4 regions of the Paenibacillus sp. GYB004 genome follow, and region 2 is predicted to be linked to each of the others. Evidence: riboswitches for the same ligand, from Rfam matches in the RefSeq annotation. Region 2 holds a riboswitch; each other region holds the start of a gene.
The links. Region 2 has a riboswitch for cyclic di-AMP ahead of PV433_RS08210 (TrkH family potassium uptake protein). Riboswitches for the same ligand answer to the same signal wherever they lie in the genome.
Positions count from the first base shown of each region.

Region 1: linked by a shared signal. The riboswitch ahead of PV433_RS27555 (3D domain-containing protein) and the one ahead of PV433_RS08210 (TrkH family potassium uptake protein) in region 2 are both predicted to bind cyclic di-AMP.
Region 3: linked by a shared signal. The riboswitch ahead of PV433_RS28330 (ubiquitin-like domain-containing protein) and the one ahead of PV433_RS08210 (TrkH family potassium uptake protein) in region 2 are both predicted to bind cyclic di-AMP.
Region 4: linked by a shared signal. The riboswitch ahead of PV433_RS23125 (C40 family peptidase) and the one ahead of PV433_RS08210 (TrkH family potassium uptake protein) in region 2 are both predicted to bind cyclic di-AMP.

Region 1 is NZ_JARBDB010000063.1:1,163-3,359, reverse strand. Features, by position in the region: gene PV433_RS27560 (polysaccharide deacetylase family protein) at 1-272, shown strand, start outside; gene PV433_RS27555 (3D domain-containing protein) at 285-1,130, opposite strand; cyclic di-AMP (ydaO/yuaA leader) riboswitch at 1,138-1,282, opposite strand; gene PV433_RS27550 (DNA-3-methyladenine glycosylase I) at 1,349-1,933, opposite strand; gene PV433_RS27545 (sialidase family protein) at 2,023-2,197, opposite strand, start outside.
Region 2 is NZ_JARBDB010000012.1:95,488-97,684, reverse strand. Features, by position in the region: gene PV433_RS08215 (CPBP family intramembrane glutamic endopeptidase) at 1-364, opposite strand, end outside; cyclic di-AMP (ydaO/yuaA leader) riboswitch at 694-888, shown strand; gene PV433_RS08210 (TrkH family potassium uptake protein) at 979-2,197, shown strand, end outside.
Region 3 is NZ_JARBDB010000063.1:163,396-165,592, forward strand. Features, by position in the region: gene PV433_RS28330 (ubiquitin-like domain-containing protein) at 1-886, opposite strand, end outside; cyclic di-AMP (ydaO/yuaA leader) riboswitch at 1,229-1,381, opposite strand; gene PV433_RS28335 (ABC transporter ATP-binding protein) at 1,657-2,197, shown strand, end outside.
Region 4 is NZ_JARBDB010000055.1:44,077-46,273, forward strand. Features, by position in the region: gene PV433_RS23120 (cryptochrome/photolyase family protein) at 1-112, opposite strand, end outside; gene PV433_RS23125 (C40 family peptidase) at 447-917, opposite strand; cyclic di-AMP (ydaO/yuaA leader) riboswitch at 924-1,059, opposite strand; gene PV433_RS23130 (hypothetical protein) at 1,239-2,045, opposite strand; gene PV433_RS23135 (M1 family metallopeptidase) at 2,063-2,197, opposite strand, start outside.

The sequences.
Region 1 (2,197 bases), on a different contig from region 2:
AGCTGCAATGGGCCAAAAATAGAGGATACGTGATCGTCAACTGGAACGTCGATTCGCTCGATTGGAAAAACCTCGGGGAACAGCAAGTGTTAGGCAATATCCTCGGCCATACGAAGGCTGGAGCGATCGTTTTGCAGCATTCGGCCGGAGGAGACAGTCAAGATTTGTCCGGTACCGTCAAAGCGCTGCCCGGCATCATCGCGAAGCTGAGAGAGCAGGGCTACGGGCTGGTTACCGTTCCCGAACTGCTGAAGCTGCCCAAAAGCAAATAATGCCGCCGACTGCTAGTCGACGACATACACCGTTACATTCTGGTAACCGAACAATTTGGCTTGCTCGCCCGAACTCGGCACGAAGATGTCGATCCGGTTGCCCTTGATCGAGCCGCCTGTGTCGGACGCTACCGCCATCATTCCTCCGGCCGGCAGACCGTCGAACGTATAACCGGTGACGTATACGGTCGTTCCGAGCGGAATCACTTTGGGGTCTACAGCAATGGTGCCGACCTTCAGCGTATTGCCGAAATAATCAAGTCCGGCATAACCGCCGTTTTCTTCGGCGCTGCCTGTATAGGCGGAAGCGACTGCGGCGATGGTTTTGGCAGGTTTGATCTCTTTGCCCGCCACCGTGACGACCGGCTGGTTCGTTGACGGCTGCTTGGCGGTAGCTTTCGCTTCGGTTGCGGCTTTCGCTTGGGCCGCTGCCGGAGCTGCTTTTTTGGCTTGGTTTGGTTGCGCTTTCTTCGCTGTATCGGACGCGGCTGAAGCGGCCTTCGGCTTGGCGGGTGCGCTGGCAACTGCAGCAGATGCTGCGGGAGCCGCCTGGGGCTGAAGCTGAGGCTCAGGCTGCGGAAGCTGCTGTTCTGCAGCCGGCTGAGCCGTCTCTGCGAGTTCGGCTGCCGCTGGTTCCGAGGCCAACACCGTTACGATTCCTTGAGCCGGGTAAGCGGAAGGAGATAATGCCCCGCCATCTGCAAATAAATGAGTCTGAAAAACGAACGGAGCCAGCATCGGCATCAAGGCCGGGTCGTAGGGACGTCCCCCTGCGGTTGCTGACGATCCGGTTCCGGATAGGGCGAACAAAGCGAAACTGCCCGCAAGCAAAGCGTGCTTCCAGGGTAAGTACTTCACGAACGGCATCTCTCCTTTTGACGGCCTACGAGGTTAGTTGTCGGATTCGGGCTGAGGATACAACCCTACGCGTAGAAACGCGATTCACCCCGGAGCGGACAAGTCCGCTTGATGATAATCCCCCGCACTTATGGAAACCGCGAATGGTAAAACTTCGCAGTTTTGAAGTTTCGGCTTCTTGTAGAAGGCTAACATATGTCGGACGGAAGGGGAAAGCCTCAAAATTTGCCAGTTGCAATTTCGCCGTGCCGAAAACAGCTCGTCACATGGTCCTGCACCATCCCGGTTGCCTGCATGAGCGCGTAGCAAATCGTCGGGCCGACGAAGGTAAAGCCGCGCTTTTTTAAATCTTTGCTCATCGCTTCCGAGATGGGGGTGGAGGCGGGCACATCCTCCAGACGATCCCAGCGGTTGCGGATCGGATGTCCTCCGACAAATTGCCATATATATGCGTCGAAGCTGCCGAACTCCTGCTGAACCTGAAGGAAGCATCGGGCGTTGCGAACGGCGGATGCAATTTTGGCCCGGTTGCGCACGATGCCTTCGTTGTTCATCAATTCCTCTATTTTGCGGTCGTCATATCCGGCGACTAGTACCGGATCGAACCGGTCGAACGCTTCGCGGTACTGTTCCCGCTTGCGCAGAATCGTGTACCAGCTAAGGCCGGCTTGAGCGCCCTCCAGCACGAGCCGCTCGAACAGGGCGTGATCCTCGTGAACAGGCACGCCCCATTCCCGGTCGTGGTAATCCCGGTAGAGCGGGTTGTCTGTGACCCAGCCGCAGCGTTTCAAAGGTTCCTGCATGAGAAAATCGCCTCCTTAGGTATCCACCCAGTCCTTCCAGTATAACGGAGGATGCCTCCGAAGGCGAAATTCCAGTCCCGATAGCGGGCTCAGGGTCTTAGTATCGTTCCTGCGATATAGCGGGTCGCGTCCTTGTGACCGCCCGGACCGTCTGCATCATGAAAGTAGTAGGAGGCCAGCACTTCGCCCGGACGCACCTCGACGGCGCGCGGGTAACCGAGATCCCGGCTGCCGCCGTCATCGCGCAGAATCAGCTCTTGCCCC
Region 2 (2,197 bases):
GTACATCGACGACATATTCGGCTCCGCGCCCGTCCGTCAGATCGATGCGATAATAATCGATCGGAGCCCGTTCCTGAAACCGGGCTTTGTAATCCGCGACCCGCTTCTCCTTCTGGATATAGCCGCTCAGCAGCTTGTCGGACTGGTAGACGACGAACGTGCTGGAAGCCGGATAACCGGTCAACTCTGCGATATGCGCCTTTGCGGCGTCCGCTGCCGCTTGCTTGGATACGGTCGGCATCGTCTCGGATAAGATGTCGGGCTCTTTGTTTCCCGTAAAAAAAGACCACCAGTTGGTGATGACGAATAAGAGGATGCCGATAACAGCAAAAGTTCCCAGCATGGATGAAAACGGGCGTTTCATGGATCCCTCCCGAACTTTTTTTCTAACGTAACATACTTTTTTTCGAAATGCCACTTAAACGGAAGCAACGGAGGTAGGGACAATGAAAAGAGGCAGGCACGCTTGTTATTCGGCCGGAAGCCGCCGATTCCTCCATGTTTTTAAGCGAATGCCGGCTTTGTGCAAGCGGGTGCAGCGGGATTATAATCGAGTTCGTCAAGTGTTATTCGCTTCTGCTTCAGAGCCGCTACTGCCAGCGCACCATTACGCGAAGACCGGACTCTAATCTGAAAAGCGGAATAAGAAACTCTACAATACGAGCCGTTTAAGGTGCGCGCATCGCAGCGGACTCTCATATCAAGCCGAATTTCTTAATGAAAACGGGGGAACCATTCAAGTAGGAGCAGTTTTGCGGTGTCCGAGAAAACCGCAAGTTTTGCTCATGGGGTGAATTTCGCAGCACCGTTCCCAGCAGCGGCAAGCGAATAGGGTGCCTTACAACCCGAATCCGTCAGCTAACCTCGTAGGCTTCAGTTTGGAAACCACACCGGACAAACGGCATTGGGATTCCAATGTCTTTTTTTGTTGTTCCTGCAAACTACGATCCGTCTTGCCGATCGGAGAGGTGACCCTGCTTGAAACCACTTATAGGGTTCAGAAGGCTTACGCCGCCGCAATTTCTTGTTCTGGGCTTCGCATTGATTATAGTATCGGGCGGACTGCTGCTGTCTTTGCCCGTGTCCACTACGAACGGGGAAGGTTTGCCTTTGGTGGATGCCCTATTTACAGCGACCTCGGCTACATGCGTAACCGGGCTGGTTGTCGTGGACACGGGAACTTATTTTTCCGTATTCGGCCAAGTCGTCATTATGGCGCTTATTCAGGTCGGGGGACTCGGTTTTATGACGATGTCGACGCTGATCGCGCTTGTCCTGCGCAAGCGGATCTCGTTAAGGGAACGGCTGATTCTGCAGGAAGCGATGAATCAGGTTTCGATGGAAGGGATCGTGCGGCTGATCCGCAAAGTGTTGCTGTATTCCTTGACGATTGAGCTTGCAGCCGCTGCACTGTTCGCGATTCGCTGGTCGTTCGACTATAGCGCCGGCCGCGCTATTTATATGGGAGTGTTCCACGCGGTATCGATGTTTAATAACGCCGGATTCGATCTTTTCGGCCATTTTCGGAGTCTGATGCCTTATGCGGACGACCCGCTGATTAATATCGTCGCTATGTCGCTTATTATTTTGGGGGGCATCGGCTTTATCGTAATCTCGGATCTGATGGAATATGGAAAAAAACGCAAGCTGTCGCTTCACGCCAAAGTCGTGCTTAGCATGACCGGGTTTCTGATCGTATTCGGAGCGATCGTCATCTTTTTATTCGAATATACGAATCCGAAGACGCTTGGGGCTTTGAACGGCACGGGCAAAGTGCTCGCCTCCTTTTTTCAGTCGGTGACGCCACGCACCGCGGGGGCCAATACGCTCGACATCGCAGGACTCCGGCAAGCGACACAATTTTTTATCATTATATTGATGTTTATCGGCGCGTCCCCGGGTTCGACCGGCGGGGGAATCAAGACGACCACCTTTACGACGCTGATCGGCGCCGTCATCGCGATGATCCGGGGCAAGGAAGATATCGTCCTGTTTCGTTACCGGCTGGCCAAAGACCGGATTTACAAAGCGATTACGCTTACGATCCTCGCCTTGTTCCTGGTCGTATTTATGACGATGCTGCTCTCTACGACGGAGGACCATTCCTTCCTAATGATCTTGTTCGAAGTGACGTCGGCTTTCGGTACCGTCGGCTTATCGATGGGCCTGACTCCGGAGCTGACGGCTTTCGGCAAAA
Region 3 (2,197 bases), on a different contig from region 2:
AGCCAATCGGGATGACTTTCGGATCAACCGCGATCGTACGCCCTTCGCTTACCTTGGTACCGGAAAACGTGATGCCGTATTGAGGGTGATCGCTGGTCTTGCCTGTTGAAGCAACATCCACGGAATAAGCGGTTAGCGTAACATTATTCAAAATTTGCTTATAGCCGAATTTGACATCGCCTTTCATTACCTCATCGATATTCGGCGAAGAGGCGGACAAGACGACTACCGGATTTTTGGTTCCAAGCGCAACCACTTTAGTAACGCTTTCCTGTGCAACTTTCGTATCGACGACATTCTCGGCTACGAGCTCGCCGTCTTCGTACACCTTCTCGATCTTCTTCGCAAGTACGCCTTCAACGCCTTCCGATACAACCTGCTCCTTACCCTTGAGCAGATTGGGATCGTCTTGCTTGACCGTCTCGAACGGAATCGTTTCGGTCTGGTCTTCCACAACTTTGTGCACGCGGACAATCTGAATTTGAGAGCCTTCCGTTACGGCTTCTTCCGCGGGTGGCGTCAGCTTGTCGAGTTCCCCGATCTCCATGCCGAGATCTTGCAGCGTCTGCTCTACGGTTTTGCCGACCGTGTATAACGTTTCGGTTCTGCCGTCAGCCGTGAGCTGCACCGGGATTGTATGCTGGATATGAAACTTATCGTTATGCTTCAACTCGGTACCAAGCACCGCCGAGACCCGGTCGTGCTCGCTTACCGGAATTTGCTGTTCTTCCAGAAGAGCGGACAATGTAGTTTGTCTCGTTTTTATGTGTTTCTCTTCCCCGTTTACCACTAACCCCACTTTTTTGATAGACGTGCCTTGCATGAGCAGCACGAACATCGTTGTCATCACGATTGAAAACAAAGCGCCTACTAAGATCAAACGCAAGTTTCCATGCTTCCATCGCATTGCGAAAGACATGCTGGATGATCGCTTTACATGGGTTTCTCCGTTTTGAATAACGCCCACTTCTTCGGTCCTCCTTCATCAGCCTCGCCGTCGAGTGTTACGCATGACTAGAATTGACGTGACCTGGTTAAATTTGGATGATTCACGCTATTGCCATCGTTAGTAAGGCTCCGGGCTACAATCGTTGACAGATCCGGTACGCTCTGTCCTGCAGAAATAGTTTCAGGCGAAAATAAAAGCCGCGGCGAAGAGGTACTCTTCTCGCGGCGTTGAATCGAATGCTCATCCCATACTTGGGAGCGCATCAATGCCCGACAATCGTGCCTCTCTCTTCACGCTTACGAGGTTAGCTGCCGGGTTCGGACGCGAGAGTCGCCCTAATTGCACAGCGCCGCGAACGGCTTCGTGCAGTATTCACCCCATAGATAACTTGGTTCCCCCGTTTCCCTGTCGGAAACTCAGCGATGGGTAAGTCGATGGCGGTATGCGGTTAGAATCATTATGATCGTTATATTAAAGCCTTATGAAAAACCTGTAAAGAGGAAATAAATCCGATTTTCATGCGAAAAGGGGAAAAATCACCGAGAATTCACTTTTTTTATGCAACAAATCGTTGTTTTTCTTCGTCTAATTCTTTTATGCCGCTTTCTTCGTGTGTCAAACGCGAAAAGAAAGCGCTTTAACGTGATTTGCTCGAACAAAAATGTTATGATGTCCTACAGGTAAAAGCTTACATGTGGAGGAACATTATGAAACCGTTTTTGCATATTCAGGGGATGTCCGGCGGCTACATCTGGAACCGGCCGGTCGTCCACGAACTCTCGTTTTCGATCGATTCCGGAGAGATGGTCGGGCTGATCGGATTAAACGGCGCAGGCAAAAGCACGACGATCAAACACATCCTCGGGCTGCTCGTCCCTCAGCAGGGAGAAGTTCGGGTGAAAGGGCTCCGCGTGTCGGACGACGCCGAGAAGTACCGCGGCTCCTTTGCCTATGTGCCCGAAGCCCCCGAACTGTACGAGGAGCTGACGATCCGCGAACATTTACGGATGACGGCTATGGCTTACGGACTCGATGAGACGCAATTCAAGCGCCGCTCGGAGACGCTCGCCGGGCAATTCGACATGACCGAAAAGCTGGACTCCTTCCCTCAGACCTTGTCGAAGGGCATGCGTCAAAAAGTAATGATCATGAACGCATTTCTTGTCGAACCTCCGCTGTATGTCATCGACGAACCGTTCCTCGGACTCGATCCGCTCGGTATCCGTTCGCTGCTCGATCTGATGGTGG
Region 4 (2,197 bases), on a different contig from region 2:
TGGCCGGGTCAAGGATAAACAAATGCAGGGAAGGAAGCCCGGTCCGGGCGATATACGCGAAAGCGGGCATGTCGGTTACCCGCAGGTCTTTGCGATGGACAAACAGAATCATCGGGCCGTCCCCCTAAAGCAGTGTACAAAGCTTATCCGTGATACAAACATTCGCAAAGACTCAGCCGTTTTCCTGCCGGAAGGGCGGAGCCTTGCCGCCGATCGCCGAACCCGTCACCGTCACCCGGTCTGCTGGAACAGTCCGTACACGTTCCGACAAGCGGTCGAATCCGGGAAAACGGTGAAAACCGGTGTCGGAGGCTATACGCCCAAAACGTGCGGATTCGCCGCCCTGCCGCTTCCTGTCGGAAGAAGCGGGGATGAACGAAATCAAGCCCTGCAGGGCGAATGGTTCGCTCCTCCAGGGCTTGGGCTTGTCCGTTCCGCTGCCTGTATTACTTGGCCTCCGCCATGAGCTGGTTGTACAGATCGTCACCAGCGATGCGGCGCGCGGTTACATAACGGGTTTTGTAATACTTCTCGCTAAGCTTGTTCTTCACTACCCCTTCGTTGGACGCCGAATGGATAAATTCGTCGTTGCCGAGGTAGATGCCGACGTGGGAAATGCCTTTGCCGTCGGTGTTAAAGAACACGAGGTCGCCGGGAATCAGATCGATCTTGTCGACCCAGGTGCCCTCTTTGGCTTGGGCTTTCGATTGATGAGCGAGATCTACGCCGAATTGATTGAAGACGTACATCGTGAAGCCCGAGCAGTCGAAGCCTTTTGTGGTCGTTCCTGCGGTTCTGTACTTCACACCGATCAGCTCGTTCACAGTTTTCTCGAGCGTCGTTTCAGCGAAAGCGCTGCCAACGGAGGTGAAGAACAGTGCGACCACGGTGGTGATCATAATAAGTGCCTTTTTCAAGTGAAGCGGACTCCTTCCAGGTGCCTACGAGGTTAGCTGAGGGTTCGGTCGAAGGTGCCCTATGATCACTTTCCTGCGAGATCAATTCACCCGGAATGGTTCCCCCGTTTCCCGGCAAGCGGGAATTCGGCATGGTTCGATTTTTTTGTTTCCGGGTAATTATAATTCGCCTTTTAGCAACGATTTCCTCCTTTTTCGCAACATTTTTTTTGAAAAATCGAAATTTCGAATCCTGAGGGCACAGAAAAACCCCTTTTCTGCGGGAGAAAAGGGGAACGGTGGAAGTCTCGCCTTGCTTGCAAATGCGGGAGCCTTAATCCGTCAGTCGGCGTAGATGCGGTATTGGGAAGCGATCGTCCATAGCTTGAACACCATATCGGTGATATGGAGCAGCTGCTGTACGATCAGGGCGGTCAACCCCGCCCAGATCAGGGAGGCCGATAAGGCGGCGGCCGTAAACGCCCCGGACAACGCGAGCAGCAGGCAGGCCAGCAGCACGATGGCCGGCAGCTTGCGGACGAACAGACCGAGTGACGATCCGAGTCCGCTTTCCGTCGTCCGGCCGAACTGGACGTACATGAAGAGAAGGCGGATCAGAAACCCGAATGCGGCATATCCCGCTGCCCAGGGCAGCAGCGCAAGCGAGAGGGAAGCGTAATCGGCGTGCTGGGCGAACGCTTTCTTGACCACCGGGAACAGCCAATATACGGGAGCCAGCGTTATCGCCATTTGCAAGACGTAGTAGAGGAAGAACGAACCGCTGAGCCGCTTGATGCCCTGCAAAAAGCGGTAGCCGGCATTCAGATGCGGATTCGCCAGAGAGTAGTAGACGCCCGCGTTCAGAACCGGCGTCAACAGCATCCGCGCCGCCGCAACTCCGACCAGCAGCCAGATGTACGGATGACTGATGTCGGTTTTCACAAGCCGGAATTGACTTTCGGCCAGGAACAGCTGCGAGGCGGCGGCAGACAGATGCTCGCCCGGGTACCGGTGCATCAGCGGAACGACGACCGATTTGACCAGCATCAGCAGCAGGAAGCCCCAGGTGAAATGATAAAGCCACAAGACGAGCAGGAGAAAGGATTGCGATAACGTATCCGTAAAGCCGTTCTTCATATAACGCATCATAGGCGGCAGTCACCTCCTCACCAGGCGAGCCCGTTTAACAAGATCTCGATCCATTTCACGATTCCGATCGTCAGGCGCGCTTTCCATGTATCGTCGACGTTCACTTGCATGAAGTTATTAATCCGCTTATGCTCGAGGATCATCGTCATCTG